DNA from 2 places in the Yinghuangia sp. YIM S09857 genome. Region 2 is predicted to be linked to the other one. Evidence: riboswitches for the same ligand, from Rfam matches in the RefSeq annotation. Region 2 holds a riboswitch; the other holds the start of a gene.
The links. Region 2 has a riboswitch for S-adenosylmethionine ahead of thrC (threonine synthase). Riboswitches for the same ligand answer to the same signal wherever they lie in the genome.
Positions count from the first base shown of each region.

Region 1: it holds a riboswitch for S-adenosylmethionine, as region 2 does, so the genes downstream of both, ACRX5S_RS18030 (aminotransferase class V-fold PLP-dependent enzyme) here and thrC (threonine synthase) in region 2, are expected to answer to the same signal.

Region 1 is NZ_JBPKBH010000007.1:393,253-402,939, forward strand. Features, by position in the region: gene ACRX5S_RS18015 (exonuclease domain-containing protein) at 1-671, shown strand, start outside; gene ACRX5S_RS18020 (rhomboid family intramembrane serine protease) at 721-1,611, shown strand; gene ACRX5S_RS18025 (Lrp/AsnC family transcriptional regulator) at 1,664-1,951, shown strand; gene ACRX5S_RS18030 (aminotransferase class V-fold PLP-dependent enzyme) at 2,032-3,450, opposite strand; SAM riboswitch class IV at 3,497-3,611, opposite strand; gene trpD (anthranilate phosphoribosyltransferase) at 3,741-4,820, opposite strand; gene ACRX5S_RS18040 (hypothetical protein) at 4,945-5,340, opposite strand; gene ACRX5S_RS18045 (hypothetical protein) at 5,548-5,955, opposite strand; gene ctaE (aa3-type cytochrome oxidase subunit III) at 6,191-6,808, shown strand; gene qcrC (cytochrome bc1 complex diheme cytochrome c subunit) at 6,864-7,670, shown strand; gene qcrA (cytochrome bc1 complex Rieske iron-sulfur subunit) at 7,685-8,761, shown strand; gene qcrB (cytochrome bc1 complex cytochrome b subunit) at 8,761-9,687, shown strand, end outside.
Region 2 is NZ_JBPKBH010000021.1:70,692-80,378, forward strand. Features, by position in the region: gene ACRX5S_RS32870 (ARPP-1 family domain-containing protein) at 1-344, opposite strand, end outside; gene ACRX5S_RS32875 (hypothetical protein) at 341-1,990, opposite strand; gene groL (chaperonin GroEL) at 2,408-4,033, opposite strand; gene ACRX5S_RS32885 (cold-shock protein) at 4,428-4,631, opposite strand; gene ACRX5S_RS32890 (ubiquitin-like small modifier protein 1) at 5,200-5,478, opposite strand; gene thrC (threonine synthase) at 5,475-6,746, opposite strand; SAM riboswitch class I at 6,763-6,908, opposite strand; gene ACRX5S_RS32900 (glucosyl-3-phosphoglycerate synthase) at 7,103-8,089, shown strand; gene ACRX5S_RS32905 (MarR family winged helix-turn-helix transcriptional regulator) at 8,195-8,704, opposite strand; gene ACRX5S_RS32910 (nuclear transport factor 2 family protein) at 8,797-9,222, shown strand; gene ACRX5S_RS32915 (alpha,alpha-trehalose-phosphate synthase (UDP-forming)) at 9,330-9,687, shown strand, end outside.

The DNA of each region.
Region 1 (9,687 bases), on a different contig from region 2:
GGTCCGGCGTGCCCGCGCGGGACAGTACCGAACCGGCGAGCGCGGTGCGAAACGCGTCCGGCCGCTGGGACCGCGGCACGCCCCTGGACCGCCAGGTGTTCGTGGTCGTCGACCTGGAGACCACCGGCCTGGACGCGGAGCGCGACCGCATCACCGAGATCGCCGCGGTGCGCCTGCGCGGCGGCGACGTGCTGGGCGAGTTCGCCACGCTGGTCGCCCCCGGCGTACCCGTCCCGGCGTTCATCACCGGGCTGACCGGGATATCGGACGCGATGCTCGCGGACGCCCCGCCGCTGCGCGAGGTGCTGCCCGCCTTCCACGACTTCGCCCGGGACGCCGTACTGGTCGCCCACAACGCGCCGTTCGACATCGGGTTCCTGCGCGCGGCCTGCGCGGCCTGCGGCGAGTCGTGGCCGCACCTTGTGGTGGTCGACACGCTGGAGCTCGCCCGCTCGCTGGTCTCGCGAGGCGAGGTCGCCAACTACAAACTGGCCACGCTCGCAGGCCTGTTCGAGTCCCCCGCGCCGTCTACGCACCGGGCCACCGCGGATGCCCGGGCGACCGCCCACATCCTGCGGGCGCTCATCGCGCGCCTGCGTCGCGCCGGAGTGCACGACCTGTCCGGTCTGCTTCGGTGCACCGGCCATCCGAGTGAACCTCAGGCGGTCTAGGGCGGTAGCCTGCCAGGCCAGGAACCGGGCATGACGTGACGATAGGGACATGCTGCTCCCCGTCCATGACGCCAACCCGGTGCGCCGCACCCCGGTGGTCACCTACGCGTTGATCGTCCTCAACGCGGTGATCTTCCTCGTGAGCCCGCTGTCCGGGTTCGGGAGCGGCGACATGGACCCCGAGGCGCGCGTGTGCGCCGAGAACGCCTACTACTACGAGTACGGCGCCATCCCGAGCGAACTCGTGGGCGGCGGCGGCATCGTCGACCCGCCCGACCTCGTGGCCACCGAGCGCGGCCCGATCCGCTGCACGACCGCCGCCGACCCCGACAAGATCCCGGCGCTGTCCGTGCTGTTCGCGATGTTCATGCACGGCGGCTGGGTGCACCTCATCGGCAACATGCTCTACCTGTACGTCTTCGGCAACAACGTCGAGGACCGCATGGGCCGCGGCCACTTCACGCTGTTCTACCTGGCCGCCGGCTACTTGGCGACGTACGGTTTCGCGCTGCTCAACCCCGGTTCGGCGCAGCCGCTGGTAGGCGCGTCGGGGGCGATCGCGGCGGTGCTCGGCGCGTACCTCTACCTGTATCCGAAGGCCCGCGTGACCAGCCTCGTCCCGCTGCTGCTGTTCCTACCGCTGCGCTTCCCCGCGTGGGCGGTGCTGGGGTTCTACTTCGTGCTCCAGTGGCTTTACTTCCAGGGCCTGGGCGTCAACGGCGACGCCGATGTCGCCTATTCGGCCCATCTCGTCGGCTTCGCCGCGGGGTTCCTGTACGCCTGGGCGCTCTACCATCGACGACGCGTCCCGCGTACGCCTCCCGGCACCCGCGCACCCGGCGTGCCCGAACCGCTTGTCCACGCTCTGCCGACCGCACCCGCGATCCCGCCCCCGCCGACCTATCCGCCGCCGGGGACCCCGTCGGGGCCGAACGGATGACCGGCGCCGGATAGGCTCGTACCCCCGCACCGAACGAGGAGAGGCCGCCGCTGTGATCACCGCGATCGTGCACGTCAAGGCAGCTGTCGACCGCATCCCCGAGATCGCCGAGGCGATCACCGCGATCGACGCGGTGAGCGAGGTGTACTCGGTGACGGGCGAGTTCGACCTGGTCGCCATGGTCCGGGTCCGCGAGCACGACGAGTTGGCGGACGTGATCCCCGGGCGCCTCAACAAGGTGCCGGGTGTCCTGCACACCGCCACGCACATCGCGTTCCGGACCTACTCGAAGCACGACCTGGAGGCCGCGTTCGCGATCGGCCTCGACGACGGCTTCTAGGCCGCGTCCTTCGGATTTCGGCGCCTGGTGGGCACCGGAGCCGGCATTCCCTGCTGAACGCCGCCCGCGCCCGGCCCGCCTCAGAGCCGCGCCGGGCCGCGCGGGTCCGACTCCGGCACGCAGCGTCCGCCGTCGGTGCGGTATGTCCACTTCGCCCCGCGCCGCACCAACTCCCGTACGGCGCCCACGAAGCGGTCCACGTGCTCGTCCGGCGTGCCGGCCCCGAAGCTGACCCGGATCGCGTTCAGGTTCTGCTCCCCCGAGGGCGCGTCGGGCGCCCCGCACTCGGTCGGCGCGTCCGCGCGCCCGCCGAGCAGGCGGCGTACCAGCGGGTGCGCGCAGAACAGCCCGTCGCGCACCCCGATCCCGTACTCCGCGGACAGCGCGGCGGCGAACCGCGAGCTGTTCCACCCCTCGACGACGAACGACAGCACCGAGACCCGGGCGGACTCGGGGCCGAAGAGGTCCAGCGTGCGCACCTCGGGGATCCCCGCGAGCCCCGCCCGCAGCCGGGCGAGCAGCGCGTCCTCGCGGGCGGCGAGCGCGTCGAGGCCGGCCTCGGAGAGCGCGCGGCACGCGGAGGCGATCGCGTACGCGCCGATCACGTTCGGCGAACCGGCCTCGTGGCGGGCCGGGCCGGTGTTCCACTCGACGGCGTCCGCGGTCACCGAGCGGCTGGCGCCGCCCCCGGCCAGGTACGGTTCGGCGTCCGCGAGCCAGTCGCCGCGCCCGGCGAGCACGCCGGCGCCGAACGGGGCGTACAGCTTGTGCCCCGAGAACGCGACCCAGTCCACGTCGAGTTCGGCGAGCGAGACGGCGTGGTGCGGGGCCAACTGCGCGGCGTCCAGAACGATGCGCGCGCCGTGCCGACGCGCGACCTGGGCCAGTTCGCGGACCGGGAACAGCTCGCCGGTGACGTTGGACGCGCCCGTCACGCACACCAGGCGCGGCCGGTCGCCCCCGTGTTCGTCCGCGTCGGCGGCGAGGGCTGCGTCGAGGCTCGCGACCGCCTCGGCGTGGCTCGACGGGGCCGCGAGGTGGGTGACGTCGGCGGTGCGCCGCCACGGCAGCAGCGCCGCGTGGTGCTCGGTCTCGAACACGAACACCCGGGTGGCGGACGGCAGTACGGACGCCAGCAGGTTGAGCGAGTCGGTCGTGCCCCGGGTGAACAGGACGACGTCGCCGACCCGGGTGCCGAGGTATTCGGCGACCGTCGTGCGGCTGCGCTCGTAGAGGTCGGTCGACAACTGCGACAGGTATCCGGCGCCGCGGTGCACGCTGCCGTAGTAGGGCAGGTAGGCGCTGACGTCGTCCCACACGCGCTGGAGGCAGGGGGCGCTGGCGGCGTAGTCGAGTGCGGCGTACTCCGCTTCGCCGCCGGTGACGAGCGGCACGCGCACGTCGCGGCCGACGACCGCGAGTGGCGCACAGGTGGAATTGGACGCGTCAGTCTCAGCGGGCGAAAGCGGCGAAACCGGGGCGAATGCGACGGCAGTCATGGCTGACTCTCCAGGGCTGGGGACCCCGGATGCCGTGGCTCATGGAGGTCCGCGCTTGCCGGAGCACCCTTGTGTCCGGCCTGGTCATCACCCGGGGCACCCCACCGCGGAGGAGGGTTGCCGGACAGCAAGCCGGGGCCAAAATGCTGTCGCTCGTGACCTGGGGGAATTATTACCCCACAGAAGCCGGTCTCTCAACACGGATATACAGCGTCTCGAAGTACGAGACAGCACTTCGTCAGTTATGAGACAGCGGGCGTCCCACCCGTGAGACGGGACGCCCGACACCGTCACCCGAACGAGCGCGTGGTCTCCACCCACCGGTCCAGAACCGCCTGTGCCTTGCCGGAGTCGATGGCGTCCGCCGCCCGCTCGATGCCCGACGCGAGTTGTTCGCTCAGCGGGCCCTCGCCGGGGCCGAGCGCGGCCAGCGCCGCCGCGGAGTTGAGCAGCACCGCGTCCCGCACGGGGCCTCGCTCCCCCGCCAGCAGTCGGCGCGCGACGTCCGCGTTGAACTCCGCGTCGCCGCCGCGCAGTGCCTCGATCGGCACCAGCTCGATGCCGAAGTCCCGCGGGTCGACGGCGTCTTCGTGCACCTCGCCCTCGCGGACGACCCACACCTTGGAGGTCGTCGTGATGGTCAGCTCGTCGAGGCCGTCGTCGCCCCGGAACACCAGCGCGGTCGTCCCGCGCCGCGCCAGCACCCCGGCCATCAGCGGCGCCATGCGCGCGTCCGCGACGCCGATCGCCGTGTACGGCGCACGCGCCGGATTCGTCAGCGGGCCCAGGATGTTGAACGTCGTCTGGACGCCCAACTCCCGTCGCGCCTGAGCCGCGTGCCGCAGCGCCGGGTGGAAGCGCTGCGCGAAGCACAGCGTCACCCCGGCCTCGACCGCGGTCTGCGCGACCTGCTCGGGCGTCAGGTCCAGCGATACCCCGAGCGCTTCGAGGACGTCCGCCGCACCGCTCGCGGACGACGCCGAACGGTTGCCGTGCTTGACCACGGTGGCCCCCGCGCCCGCGACGACGATCGCCGACATCGTGGAGATGTTGACGGTACGCGCGCGGTCGCCGCCGGTCCCGACGACGTCGACGATCGGCCCGGGGACCTCGATGGTCACCGCGTGCGCGTACATCGCCTCGACGAAACCGGTGACCTCGTCGACCGTCTCGCCCTTGGCGCGCAAGGCGACCACGAAGGCGGCGATCTGCACGGGAGTCGCCTCGCCGCTCATGATCTGGTCCATCGCCCACGCGGTGGTCCCCGCGTCCAGGTCCTCCCGGCGCATCAGGGCGGACAGGACGTCGGGCCAGGAACGTGCCTGCCCGGAGGTGGTGCTGTTCACCGCTACCGAGGCCGAGGCGCCCATGGTCCGCTCCCGCTGACGTGTCCGATCAGGTCGGACTCAGCGTAGCCGCGCCCGGCAACGGAATTGCGGCCTGTCCGTATGCCGACACCCGGCCGCGCACCGCCGCGCCACGCCCCCGGAAGAGCTACACCCCGGCGCGCGACGCCGCACGGTTGCGCAGTTGCTCGGCCGCCGACGCCGCGAGCGTCACCGGGTCGAGCGGGTGCGACACCACCGCGTCGGCCCGGCACCAGGTGGCGAGCCAGGCGTCCTGTGGACGGCCGACCAGCACCAGCACCGGCGGGCACCGGTAGATCTCGTCCTTGAGCTGGCGACAGATGCCCATGCCCCCGGCGGGGGTCGCCTCGCCGTCGAGGATCACGAGGTCCACACCGCCCTTGTCCAGCTTGGCGATGACGGCCGGCTCGGTGGCGCACTCGAAGTACTCCACCCGGGGTGCGTCCGCAGCGGGCCGGCGTCCGAGCGCGAGCATGACCTTCTGACGGGTGTTGCGGTCATCGCTGTATACAAGGACGGTCATGGTGTCGCCGCTGTGCGCCATTGCCACCTGCCCCGGTCTTCAAGACGGCCGATCACCCTGGTGTGATCCGCATTACAACACCGCGGATGCTACTCCTCCTGATTCACCGGCTCCAAGCTCTTGATCAAATCCACGGCCCTTGAACCCGCTTCCATGGCCCTTGATCACCGTTGAACAGACCTGAACATCCTTGATCAAAAGAAGCCGTCATGGGCGCCCGAGCAGAATCCACCCTTCCGCGTCACCGCCGAGCCGCTGCGCGAGCCCGGCCATGCGGGTGCGCTCGCGCGCGAGTTCGAGTGCCGTGACGCGCTGCGGGCGATCGGCGTACGTCGACCCGTCCGGCCCGGCGGCCACCGCCCACCCGTCCGGCGCGAGAATGCGCCCCGCCTCCGCGACCGCCGCGGCGTCCGGCAGGCGCAGGACATGACGCAGCATCAGCTGCCGCCCCTCGACGACCACCCCGGCCCCGGCGAGATCGGCGAGCACCGCGGAGTCGGCGCGCGCCGGGTCGAAGCTCTCCCCGACGACGACCAGCGTGCCGTCGTCGACGAGCGGCGGCTCCGGCTCCTCGCGCCTGCGCCGGAACAGCCTTCCGATACCTGCCTTGACCATGCCGCGAACGCTACCCGCATCCTCCGGCGTCCCTCGTTCGGCTTACTCGCCGCGCCCGAGTCGGAGATTCACCCTCGCTCTGATAGCACGTCAGAATCGCCCCCGCCGAGGTCCCGCACAGCTCCTTACTAGGCGCGATTGGCCGAATGGCGGACCTCGGGGAACACCACCGCGACTCAGACACGTTCGCCGAAGGATGCCCCCCGAAGCGCGGCCCGATCCGGCGACCGCAATAATGGCGGCCGTGGCGACAGCAACAGCAGTAGAAACCGGGCACGCACATGGGGCGGTCGACCGTCCCAACTTGGTCAGCATCGGCACGATCGTCTGGTTGGCGTCGGAGCTGATGTTCTTCGCGGCCCTCTTCGCGATGTACTTCACGATCCGGTCGGTCCAGGGACCCGAGATCTGGGAACAGGGCACGGAGATGCTCAACATCCCGTTCTCGTCGGTGAACACCACCATCCTGGTGCTCTCCTCGCTGACCTGCCAGCTCGGCGTCTTCGCCGCGGAACGCGGTGACGTCAAGAAGCTGCGCATGTGGTTCGTGATCACATTCGTGATGGGCGCGATCTTCATCGGCGGGCAGGTGATGGAGTACACCGAGCTGGTCAAGGAGAACCTGACGCTCTCCTCGTCGGCCTACGGCTCGGTCTTCTACCTGACCACGGGCTTCCACGGCATGCACGTGACGGGCGGCCTCATCGCCTTCCTGTTTGTCCTGGGCCGCACGTACGCGGCCAAGCGTTTCACCCACGAGCAGGCCACCAGCGCGATCGTCGTCTCGTACTACTGGCACTTCGTCGACGTGGTGTGGATCGGGCTTTTCGCCACGATCTACCTCATCAAGTAGAGACGCCGCACCCGGTCCCACTCGACAAAAACGACGAAACCAACCGAGGTTTTTGGTGAAGAAGCTCTCCGCACGACGACGCCATCCCCTGGCGGCGCTTGTCGTCCTACTCTTCGCGCTCGCGGCGACCGGGGGGCTGTACGCCGCGTTCGCGCCCGCCAAGAAGGCCCAGGCCGAGGATGCGCCCACCGCGCTGGCCAAGATCGAAGAGGGCAAGAAGCTCTACCTGAGCGGCTGTTCGAGCTGCCACGGCCTCAACGGCCAGGGCACCAGCGACGGCCCCTCCCTCGTCGGTGTGGGTCCGGCCGCGGTCGACTTCCAGGTCATGACCGGGCGCATGCCCATGCAGCAGCAGGGCCCGCAGGCGCCGCGCAAGCCGGTCGTCTACACCCAGGCGCAGGCCGACCTGCTCGGCATGTTCATCGGGTCGCTCGGTGCGGGTCCGGCGGTGCCGCGCGAGGAGGAGTACGCCCTCGACGGCGACATCCAGGAGGGCGGCGAGCTCTTCCGCACGAACTGCTCGCAGTGCCACAACTTCTCCGGTGAGGGCGGCGCGCTCCCCGAGGGCCGCTTCGCCCCCTCGCTGAAGGACGTCGATCCGAAGCACATCTACGAGGCCATGCTGACCGGCCCGCAGAACATGCCTTCGTTCCCCGACACGATCATGCCGCCGGAGCAGAAGAAGGCCATCGTCACCTACATCACCGGTGTGACGAAGGACGAGCCCAACCCGGGTGGCCTCGGTCTGGGCCGCCTCGGCCCGGTCTCCGAGGGTCTGTTCGTGTGGATCTTCGGGCTCGGCTTCCTGATCGCCGCCGCCATCTGGATCGCCGCTCGTACCCCCAAGGCCAGGACCAAGTGAGTAGCCACGAGGACATGTCAGAAGAGAAGCTGCCGGCGGCGCACGCCCCGGCCGGGGCTCTCGACCCGTTCGCCGACCCGGGTCTCCCGGAACACGAGCCGCGCCGCACCGACATCGACGAGAAGGCCGCCAAGCGCGCCGAACGCCAGGTGTCGCTGCTGTTCCTGATCTCGATGCTGGCGACGGTCGGCTTCATCGCCTCGTACGTCACCATCGACAAAGACAAGATCGTCGACATCTTCTTCTTCGGGAAGATCGGCGCGCTGAACATGGCGCTGGGCTGCACGCTCGGCGTCGCGCTGTTCTGCATCGGCGCGGGCGCGGTCCACTGGGCGCGCACGCTGATGACGGACGAGGAGATCGTCCAGGAGCGCCACGAGCTGGTCTCCGACCCGGAGGTCCGGGAAGCCGCCATCCGCGAGTTCCAGCAGGGCGCCGCGGACTCCGCCATCGGCCGCCGCCCGCTGATCCGCCGCACGATGATCGGCGCCATGGCTCTCGTCCCGCTGTCCGGCGTCGTGCTGCTGCGCGACCTCGGCCCGCTGCCCGGCACCAAGCTGCGCGAGACCTTCTGGGGCGAGAACAAGCGGCACGGCGTCAACAACGGCAACACGGTCATCATCAACGAGAACACCCACGAGCCGCTGCGCCCCGAGCACATCATCAAGGGCTCGCTGACGATGGGTAAGCCGAAGGGCCTCGACCAGGAGGTCGAGATCGACGGCCGGACCGTCATCAACGAGGACTACCTGTCGGAGATGGGCAAGGCCGCCATCCTGCTGGTGCGCCTGGAGCCGGACGAGATCAAGTCCCAGAAGCAGTTGGACTGGTCCCACGAGGGCATCGTGGCGTACTCCAAGATCTGCACCCATGTGGGCTGCCCGATCGGCCTGTACGAGCAGCAGACGCACCACCTGCTCTGCCCGTGCCACCAGTCCACGTTCGACCTCGCGGACGACGGCGCCGTGGTGTTCGGCCCGGCCGCCCGCTCGCTGCCGCAGTTGCAGATCACGGTCAACGCGGAGGGCTTCCTGGAGGCCATCGGCGACTTCCACGAACCGGTCGGCCCGAGCTTCTGGGAGCGTGGCTGATGGCATCGACGCACGGCACCAAGGCGGCGGAGGCTCCGGTCCCGGACAACGCCGCGACCAAGACCGCGGACTACTTCGACGAGCGCCTGGGCATCTACGGCGCCGCCAAGAAGAACCTGCGCAAGGTCTTCCCGGACCACTGGTCCTTCATGCTCGGCGAAATCGCGCTCTACAGCTTCATCATCATCCTGCTGACCGGCGTGTGGCTGACGCTGTTCTTCAAGCCGAGCATGAACGAGGTCGTCTACGACGGCTCGTACGTCCCGCTCCAGGGCATCCACATGTCCGAGGCCTACGCGTCGACGCTGGACATCAGCTTCGACATCCGCGGTGGCCTGGCGATAAGGCAGATCCACCACTGGGCCGCGCTGATCTTCGTGGCCTCGCTGTTCGTCCACATGTTCCGCATCTTCTTCACCGGCGCGTTCCGCAAGCCGCGTGAGATGAACTGGCTGTTCGGGTTCATCCTGCTGGTGCTCGCGATGGTGAACGGCTTCACCGGCTACTCGCTCCCGGACGACCTGCTGTCCGGTACGGGTCTGCGCATCGCGGAAGGCGTGGTCCTGGCGATCCCGCTGGTCGGCACGTACCTCCAGTTCTTCCTGTTCGGCGGGGAGTTCCCCGGCCACGACATCGTGCCGAGACTCTTCACGATCCACGTGCTGCTGGTCCCGGCGATCATGGTCGGCCTGCTGACCGTCCACCTGATCCTGGTCTTCTACCACAAGCACACGCAGTTCCCGGGTGCCGGGAAGACCGAGAAGAACGTGGTCGGCCTGCCGCTGCTGCCGGTCTACACCGCGAAGGCGGGCGGGTTCTTCTTCATCGTCTTCGGCATCACCGCGCTGCTGGGCGGGCTGGTGCAGATCAACCCGATCTGGTCGTACGGCCCGTACAACCCAGGACAGATCACCGCCGGCTCCCAA
Region 2 (9,687 bases):
CACATCGCGAAGCGGTACGAAAGCTGCGCGCCGGCCGCCACCAGCGCCGCGCGCGGCATCGCGTGGTCCTGCGCGGCCTGCGACACCATCACCGCGAGGTGGCTCGGTACCAGGGCGGGCCCGGCGCCCTCGTTGCGGAAGTCCAGCGTGCCGTAATCGCCGGTGGCGATGACGAGCCTTGCCGGGTCGCCGAGTTCGGCGGTCGGTGCATCGCCCGCGAGCAGCGGCAGCACCTGCATGCGGCCGGCGCTCTGCACCCGCCCGGGGCGGACGCCGGAGAGCAGTTCGCCGACGGTCGCCGACTCGGCGGCCGCGCGCTGGAAGCGCTTCAGCGGGTTCCTCATGTCGTCACCTCCTCGGCAACGGTCGTCTGATCAGGTACGACGTCACTGTTCGGCGCGTCGGACTCCCTTGTGTTTTCGGAAGGTTCGCCGGTCGCCGACTCCGCGGCCGACCCACCGACGCCCAACATCCTTTCTCCAGAGCCAAGTTCGGGTGCGGCGAGCCCGGCGAGCACGTGCAGCGTGCGTACGGCGACCGCCGGTTCGACCTCCAACAGGAGTCTGCACGCGGTCAGTTCGAGCCCTTCGAGCCGCTGCACACCGGCTACCGGGACCTCCGGCGCGAGCGCCCGCACACCACCGGCATCGGCCGCGAGCACCGGGCTCAGCTGCACCACGGGCGTGCGGATGCCGAGTTCGCGTGCGGCGGCCAGGACTTCGGCGAACCGGCCGGCGGGGGCGTTCTCGTAACCGTCGCCGACGACGACCACCAGGTCGGCGTCCCACGACAGCGCCTCCAACAGCGCGTAGGCCGGTGCCGTATCGCCGGAGGGGTGCACAAGCCCGTCGTCCGTGCGCCTTCCGCCGAACCACACCTCGCGGAACTCGCCCGCCGCCTCGCGCACCGCGTCCCGCAGCGCCAGGGCCACCGCGATCGGGCGCAGCGCCTGCTCGTCCGACCCGGCCATCGAGCCCGAGCCGTCGAGGACGAGCGCGACGCGCCGGTCCGCGAAGCCGAGTCCGGCTGCGGTACGGCGGGCCCGTGCGGCCAGCGCGTCCGCGACCTCGTCGGTCATGCCGCGCTCGTACGCGTACAGGTACAGCCGCACCGCGTCGTGGCGCGTGAAGTCGACCTCGACCTCCACGCCCGCGCGCTCCGCCTGCGCCTGCTTGGCCAGCCGCTGTCCCGCCGTGAGCCGACCCTTCGTCAACTCCAGCACGCGCGAAGCGGGTTCGTCCGGGTGGAAGCGGCCCCGCAGACCTTCGAGGGTCTCGTACGGCAGAGTCCGCCCCGCGTCGAGGTCACTCCGCGCGTCGGCGTACGCACGCAACTGAGGCCGCGTGAACGGCCCGGTGGCGCCCAACACGAACGCGACGCACTCGTGGACGACGGCCCGGTCCCGCCCCGCCGCCCAGCGGTCGAGCTCGGCGGCGACGATGCGGCGTTCCTTGGCGTCCAGTTCCTCGCCCGCGAGCTCGCGCACCAGGATGGCGCGCACGATGCCGGCGGTACGCGCGCCCCACGCGTGCCGCAGCGCGGCGGCGAGCTTGCGCCGGTAGCGCACGGCCCACGACTCCAGTGCGGGGCCGCCCAGGAGGGTACGCAGGATCAGCTTGCGCGCGCGGGCGTTGTTGACGCGCTCGGCTGCGAGCATCGCATACAGGTTGAGCATGCGCGGCACGGTCAGGCGCGCCACCGCTCCGCGAACCGCCGCGGCCTCGTCCTCGGTGGGGACGCCGTCGGAAAGCAGGCACGCCACGCCGGTCTGCCGGGCACGGTCCAGGACGTACGGCGACGCGACCAGGCCCGCGTACAGGCGCCGGTCGAGCGCGGCCATGTCGGCGTGCGCGGAACGCTCCAGCACGGACTGCTCGTCGGCGGTGTTGTAGAACGTCGCGCGGCCGGTCGCGCTCGTCGCGGTGTCGAGGAAGCGGGCGACGACGCGGGCGGCGTCGCGCGTTGCGAGATCCAGAGATTGAGTGGTCATCAGGCGGCTCCAAGAGAGCGCCCGGGGAAGGTCGCGGGTCCGTTGGCTTCCTATCTCAAAGGACGCCCCCATTGCGTGGAGACACAGTACGGACGCGCAGTTCCCCGGGCGCGGAACAAGGGTGCCTGCGGGCAGGTCACGGGTCCCGTTTTGGGATTCGAACCCGGCGTTTCGCGTTAAGGGCGCGATTGTCTGCCAAAGACTGGAGGAACTCGTAGTTCCCGCAGGCACGTTCACGATGCTAGGAGCCACGCCGGGCGGCAGGCCACAGGTTTTCTCCGATCGGGAACGCCGAAGGGGGGCACCCCCCGTGCAGGGGGTGCCGCCCTTCGCGTGTGTCTCGCGGCTCGTGCCGTGGCCGATTGCAGGACGCACCGGCCCGCGGCATCACCGCATGACTACTGGTCCGTCACCGGATCAGAAGTCCATGCCGCCCATGTCCGGCGCGCCGCCGGCCGGGGCACCGGCCTTCTCCGGCTTGTCGGCGATGACGGCCTCGGTGGTGAGGAAGAGCGCGGCGATGGAGGCCGCGTTCTGGAGCGCGGAGCGCGTCACCTTGGCCGGGTCGATGATGCCCTCGGCGACCAGGTCGACGTACTCGCCGGTCGCGGCGTTGAGGCCGTGGCCGGGGGTCAGGTTGCGCACCTTCTCCACCACGACGCCGCCTTCGAGGCCGGCGTTGACCGCGATCTGCTTCAGCGGGGCCTCGACGGCCAGCTTCACGATCGCGGCACCGGTGGCCTCGTCGCCGTCCAGCTCGAACTTCTCGAACGCGGCCTGGGACGCCTGGAGCAGGGCCACGCCGCCACCGGCGACGATGCCCTCCTCGACGGCGGCCTTGGCGTTGCGCACCGCGTCCTCGATGCGGTGCTTGCGCTCCTTGAGCTCGACCTCGGTCGCGGCACCGGCCTTGATGACCGCGACGCCGCCCGCGAGCTTCGCCAGGCGCTCCTGGAGCTTCTCGCGGTCGTAGTCGGAGTCCGACTGCTCGATCTCGGCGCGGATCTGGTTGACGCGGCCCTGGACCTGGTCCGAGTCGCCGGCACCGTCCACGATGGTCGTCTCGTCCTTGGTGACGACGACCTTGCGGGCGCGACCGAGCAGCTCCAGACCGGCGGAGTCCAGCTTGAGACCGACCTCCTCGCTGATGACCTGGCCACCGGTGAGGATGGCGATGTCGCCCAGCATGGCCTTGCGGCGGTCGCCGAAGCCGGGGGCCTTGACCGCGACGGACTTGAAGGTGCCGCGGATCTTGTTGACGACGAGCGTGGCCAGGGCCTCGCCCTCGACGTCCTCGGCGATGATCGCGAGCGGCTTGCCGCCCTGCATGACCTTCTCCAGCAGCGGGAGCAGGTCCTTCACCGAGGCGATCTTGCTGTTGACGATCAGGATGTACGGGTCGTCGAGGACGGCCTCCATACGCTCCGGGTCGGTGGAGAAGTAGGGCGAGATGTAGCCCTTGTCGAAGCGCATGCCCTCGGTGAGCTCAAGCTCCAGGCCGAAGGTGTTGCTCTCCTCGACGGTGATGACGCCTTCCTTGCCGACCTTGTCCATCGCCTCGGCGATCATCTCGCCGATCTGCGGGTCGGCGGCGGAGATGGAGGCCGTCGAAGCGATCTGCTCCTTGGTCTCCACGTCCTTCGCGAGGTTCAGAAGCTGCTCCGAGACGGCCTCGACGGCCTTCTCGATGCCGCGCTTGAGGGCCATCGGGTTGGCGCCGGCGGCGACGTTCCGAAGACCCTCACGTACGAGCGCCTGGGCCAGGACGGTCGCGGTCGTCGTGCCGTCACCGGCGACGTCGTCCGTCTTCTTCGCGACCTCCTTGACCAGCTCGGCGCCGATCTTCTCGTACGGGTCCTCGAGCTCGATCTCCTTGGCGATGCTCACACCATCGTTGGTGATGGTGGGGGCGCCCCACTTCTTCTCGAGCACGACGTTGCGGCCCTTGGGGCCGAGCGTGACCTTGACGGCGTCGGCGAGCTGGTTCATCCCGCGCTCGAGGCCGCGACGCGCTTCCTCGTCGAACGCGATGATCTTGGCCATGTGGTGAGGTCCTCCCAGAACGGGGTGGATGCTGAGGACCTGGGCCGACGCCCGCGACGGACGACCCGGCTCCGCGGGGATCCTTCCCCCACGGCCTCCGGACCTCGTCTGCCCGGTCCTTTTGTCACTCTCACATCCAGAGTGCTAACGCCAATGATTAGCACTCGGGTAGGTCGAGTGCAAGCGGACCCCCGGTACCGGTCGCTCGCACAAGCGCTCGCGCGGGCCCACTCGAACAGATGTCCGGAAGGTGGGACGGGTGTTCGGCGGCCGCCTCGGCGGGATCCGCTCGGGCACCGCGCCGCAAACGGCACGAGGCCCGGCCCCCGCCAATGGGGGGCCGGGCCTCGGCCACGTCTGAAGAAGAGCAGTACAAGAAGAGCAGTGAACAGGCTCAGCCGGTCACTCGGACCATGTCCGCCTGCGGGCCCTTCTGCCCCTGCGAGATCTCGAACTCGACCCGCTGTCCTTCCTCAAGCGTCCGGTACCCGTCCATCTGGATCGCGCTGTAGTGGACGAAGACGTCCGCACCACCGTCGACCGCGATGAAGCCGTACCCCTTCTCCGCGTTGAACCACTTGACGGTGCCCTGAGCCATTCCTAACTCCCCTGTTACTGGCCCTTTCACGGAAACTGCGCGCCGCAGCTCCGGGTCGTTCGCTTACTTCTTGACCGACTGAGTGAAGTCAGCACAGGGCAAGCAGGTTCGCGAGTTGTTGCCGCGCACCAGATCCAGTACGTGGAACCGTCCGACCGCGGCTGAATGTATCCGGATGGGTGCCCGACGCAACAGGTCAAACGGACGAGAAATCCGGGAGGAACAAAACGGATGTCTTTGATTAACTCCGGATGAAGACCGTATTTCACTCCGTATCAAAAGCGACAAACGGAGCATTTCGGATGTGATCCCGGCCACGGGATTGTCGGGCGGTTGCCGCGAAATCTCCGGAAAATGCGGTTGTCCGCACCCCGCTTCCCCGGATTCGCCGATGCACACGCGGGATTGCCGCACGGAACACTTCGTTCCGAATGCCGCGCCCCGCTGCATTGATCATGGATTGCTCGCCGCGGCCCCACGCAAAAGTCCGCCGCACGGCCGAGACCGTACGGCGGACTTGCGCGAAGCGGATCACCCGGGGGCGCCCGGCGGACCTCGGCGGCCGCCGTCAGCAGCCGCCCGCGACCGCCGGGATGACCGAGACGTTCGCACCGTCCGGGGTGGCCGTCTGAAGGCCCTCGGCGAAGCGCACGTCGTCGTCGTTCACGTACACGTTCACGAAGCGCCGCAGCTTGCCCTGGTCGTCCAGCACGCGGGCGGCGATGCCCGGGTAGGACTTCTCCAGCGACTCGATCACCTCGGCCAGCGTGGCCCCCTCGGCCGTCACCTCGGCCGCGCCGCCGGTGTAGGTACGCAGGATCGTCGGGATTCGCACGGAAACGCTCATGCCAGGCCAGCCTCTCGGAAGGACTCAAGGGAGGGACGGATGGTCGCGGTCGCGCCGGTGGTCGACTCGATCGCGTCCAGGGTCTTCAAACCGTCGCCCGTGTTGAGGACGACCGTGGTGGCCTCCGGGTCCAGTTGCCCGGTCTCCACCAGCTTCTTCAGGCAGCCGACCGTGACCCCGCCGGCGGTCTCGCCGAAGATGCCCTCGGTGCGGGCCAGCAGCTTGATCGCCTCGACCACGCGGGTGTCGTCGACGTCCTCGACCGCGCCCCCGGTGCGCTTGCACACGTCCAGCACGTACGGCCCGTCCGCCGGGTTGCCGATGGCCAGCGACTTGGCGATGGTGTCCGGCTTGACCGGCCGGATCACGTCGTGCCCGGCCTTCCACGCCGTGGAGACCGGCGAGCAGCCCTCGGCCTGGGCGCCGAAGACCTTGTACGGCGTGTCCTCGACCAGCCCGAGCTTGACCAGCTCGCGGAAGCCCTTGTCGATCTTGGTGAGCTGCGAGCCCGACGCGATCGGCACCACGATCTGCTCTGGCAGGCGCCAGCCCAGCTGCTCGGCGATCTCGTACGCCAGCGTCTTCGAGCCCTCGCCGTAGTACGGCCGCAGATTGACGTTGACGAAGCCCCAGCCCTCGCCCGCCGTGTCGCCGATCAGCTCCGAGCAGAAGCGGTTGACCTCGTCGTAGTTGCCCTCGATGGCCACCAGGTCGCCGCCGTACGCCGCGGCGGTCAGCACCTTCCCGGCCTCCAGGTCGGACGGGATGAACACGCAGGACCGCAGCCCGGCACGGGCGGCCGCCGCGGCCACCGCGCCGGCCAGGTTGCCGGTCGAGGAGCAGGAGAGGGTGGTGAAGCCGAAGTTGCGGGCCGCCTCGACGGCGATGGCCACGACGCGGTCCTTGAAGGAGTGCGTCGGGTTGCCGGAGTCGTCCTTGACGAAAAGGCTCTTGATGCCCAGCTCGCGACCGAGGTTGCGGGCCTCGACCAGCTTGGTGAAGCCGGGGTTCAGATTGGGGTGCTCCGCGACGTCGGCGGGCACCGGGAGCAGCGGGGCGTAGCGCCAGATGTTGTTCGGACCGGCCGCGATGCGCTCGCGGGTCACGCCGCCGGAGAAGTCGTACGCGACCTCCAGCGGCCCGAAACAGAACTCGCACGCGAACTTGGGACCAAGTTCGTAGCGCTCGCCGCACTCGCGGCAGGAGAGCGCGACGGCGGACCCGAACGAGCCGGGCGCGAGGGTCAGGGTTTGTGCGATCACAGCCATGGCGATGGGGCCTCTCTCCTCATCTTCCCCACGGGGGTCCCCGCAGGCCGGACTTGGCACCAGTCCGCCGGGGGCCCCGCGTGCGACGCGCACATGGGTGTACCGAATCGGATGGTTGCCGGGGCTTCAACGGGCCGTTCCCTCTGCCCCTCTGGATGAGCTCTATGGCGGTGCGATGTGCCGTCGGCCACCCCCAGGGGGTAACCGCGCGGCCGCTCCGCGTTTGTCCGAGCCGACGTGCGATCGTCGTATCTCGTGACCAAGACTGTAACCGAACCGGATGCCGGCCGATCATCCGCGTCCGACCCGCGAGACGATGTCCCGCGCACGACAAGCAACGACAGGGGAACGCGACAGTGCTGCCCGAGGTGATCCACTGGCTGGAACGACGGTCCTCGACCGCCGCCGACTGGCCGGTGCCCAGGCTCCTGGAGGCCAAGCGGGCCGGCCGGGCGAACCGGGTCAGCGTCGTCCTCCCGGCGCTGGACGAAGAGCCGACCGTGGGCGACATCGTCCGTACCGTCCGCACCGAGCTGATGGAGCGGTATCCGCTGGTCGACGAGCTGGTGGTGGTCGACTCCGGGTCCACGGACCGCACCGGCGAGGTGGCCGCGCGGGCGGGTGCGCGCGTCGTGCACCGCGACGACATCCTGCCGCGCATCCCCGCGCTGCGCGGCAAGGGCGAGGTGCTGTGGCGTTCACTGCTGGTCACGAGTGGCGACATCGTGTGCTTCGTGGACGCCGATCTGCGTGATTTTTCAGCCGATTTCGTATCGGGCATCCTCGGACCGCTGCTGACCGACCCCTCGGTGCAGCTGGTCAAGGCGATGTACGACCGCCCGCTGGAGATCGGCGACACCGTCGTGCCGGCGGGCGGCGGCCGGGTCACCGAGCTGGTCGCGCGACCGCTGCTCAACATGTACTGGCCCGAACTGGCCGGGTTCGTGCAGCCGCTCGGCGGCGAGTACGCGGTGCGGCGGGGCCTGCTCGAACGCCTGCCGTTCCCCTGCGGCTACGGCGTCGAGACGGCGATGCTGGTGGACGCGCTGCAATCGGTGGGGCTGGACGCGATGGCGCAGGTGGACGTGGGCGTACGCCGGCACAGCCACCAGGACGAGGCGGGGCTCGGGCGGATGGCCGGGGAGATCTGGCAGGCGGTGCTGGAGCGCCTGCACCGGGACGGGCGGGTCCGCACGGGGGCGGGCGGGCTGAACACGGTGTTCGCGCAGTTCGAGCGGGACGAGAAGGGCTTCCGGGTGAGCAGCCACGACGTGGCCGCGCACGAGCGGCCGCCGATGATCACGATCCCGGAGTACCGGAACCGCACGGCGCTGGCGGGCTGAGCGGGCTGCCCCCGGGGGTGCGAACGGGCGGGGTTTTCAGGGGTGTTCGTGGTGGGCGTGGTCCCGGCGGTGGGCCGCGGGGCGGGGTTCGGCGCGGGGTTCGGGTTAGCTTTCGTGGTGGTCTGACGGACGGGTCCCGGGCCGGCCTTCGTGGTGGTCCGACGAACGCGACTCGGGCCGGCCTTCGTGGTGGTCGAGGGCTCGGCGGAGCAGTCGGGTGAGGGTCTGCCGGTCGTCCGGGGAGAGCGGGGCGAGGAGGTCGTCCTGTACGCGGTCGAGGACGGCGTCCATCTCCCGTAGCCTGCGGGCCCCTTCGGCGGTGAGCATGATCCGGTTGCGGCGCCCGTGGTCGGGATCCGGGGTGCGCTCGACGCTGCCCTGCGCGACGAGTCCGTTGAGCGCGGTGACGACGTCGCTGCGGTCGACGCGGCAGCGGCGGCCCAACTCCGCCTGGCTCGCGGGCCCGAACTCCCGCAGCGCGGCGAGCAGCCGGTAGTGGTGCCCGCGCGCCCCGGCCGCGACGAAGCCGTCGTTCACGAGGCGGCGGGAGTGCACGGAGAGCTGGTTGATGAGCCAGCTCGGCTTCGCGGTCAGGCGCCGGGGGATCTCGTCCATGGCGGCCACCTTAATTGAGTGTTGGCCAGACCAACATTTCGACGTAGTGTTGGCTCACCCAATGTTGGTCACACCAATGAAGGAGCCGTCCCATGCTGTCCACCGACGCCTTGACCGTCTCGACCGTCTCCGACCGCCTCGAAATAGCCGACCTCTTCGCCCGCCTGTCCAAGGTGCTGGATGACCAGGCCCACGACGACGCCCACGAAGTCTTCGCCCACGACGCCGTGGTACTGGGCCGGGCGGGCGAACTGCGCGGGATCGACGAGCTCGTCGCGTTCCTCCGGCAGAGCGTGGTCGAGGGCGTGGCGACCCAGCACGTGAACGCCGACGTGCTGGTGCGCGTCGACGGCGACCGCGCCACGGCCACCGCGAGCCAACTCGTGTACTTCTGGCGCGAGGGCGAGCCGCCGCATCAGGAGAGCGGTCTGCGGACGGACTGCACGGCGGTGCGCACGGACGCGGGCTGGCGCTTCGACGACATGCGGATCACGGTCGCCTGGACGCGGACGGAGTGAGGGAGCGCATCGGCCCGGCCGTCGTGCCGCGGGCCGGAGGGGCCGCCCCGGGGGCGTCCGCGGCACGGCGGGTTTGCCATACCGGATGGGTGGCTACGGTTGGAGTCATGAGCCCTGACACCGCAGCCGCCCGGGTCCTCGTCGCCTCCAACCGCGGTCCGGTCTCCTTCCGGACCGAGGACGACGGATCGCTCTCCGTGCACCGCGGCGGCGGCGGACTGGTCTCCGGGCTGTCGGCGGCGGGCCAGGGGACCGGCGCGGTGTGGGTGTGTGCGGCGCTGTCCGAGGCGGACCGCACCGCGGCCCGGGAGGCCCCGTCCGGACGCCTCGACCTCGCGGGGCACGACACCGGCGACCTCGCCGTGCACATGCTGGACATCGACCCGGGGACGTTCGCGCGGGCGTACAACGCCATAGCGAACTCGACGCTGTGGTTCATCCACCACCTGCTCTACGACACCGCCA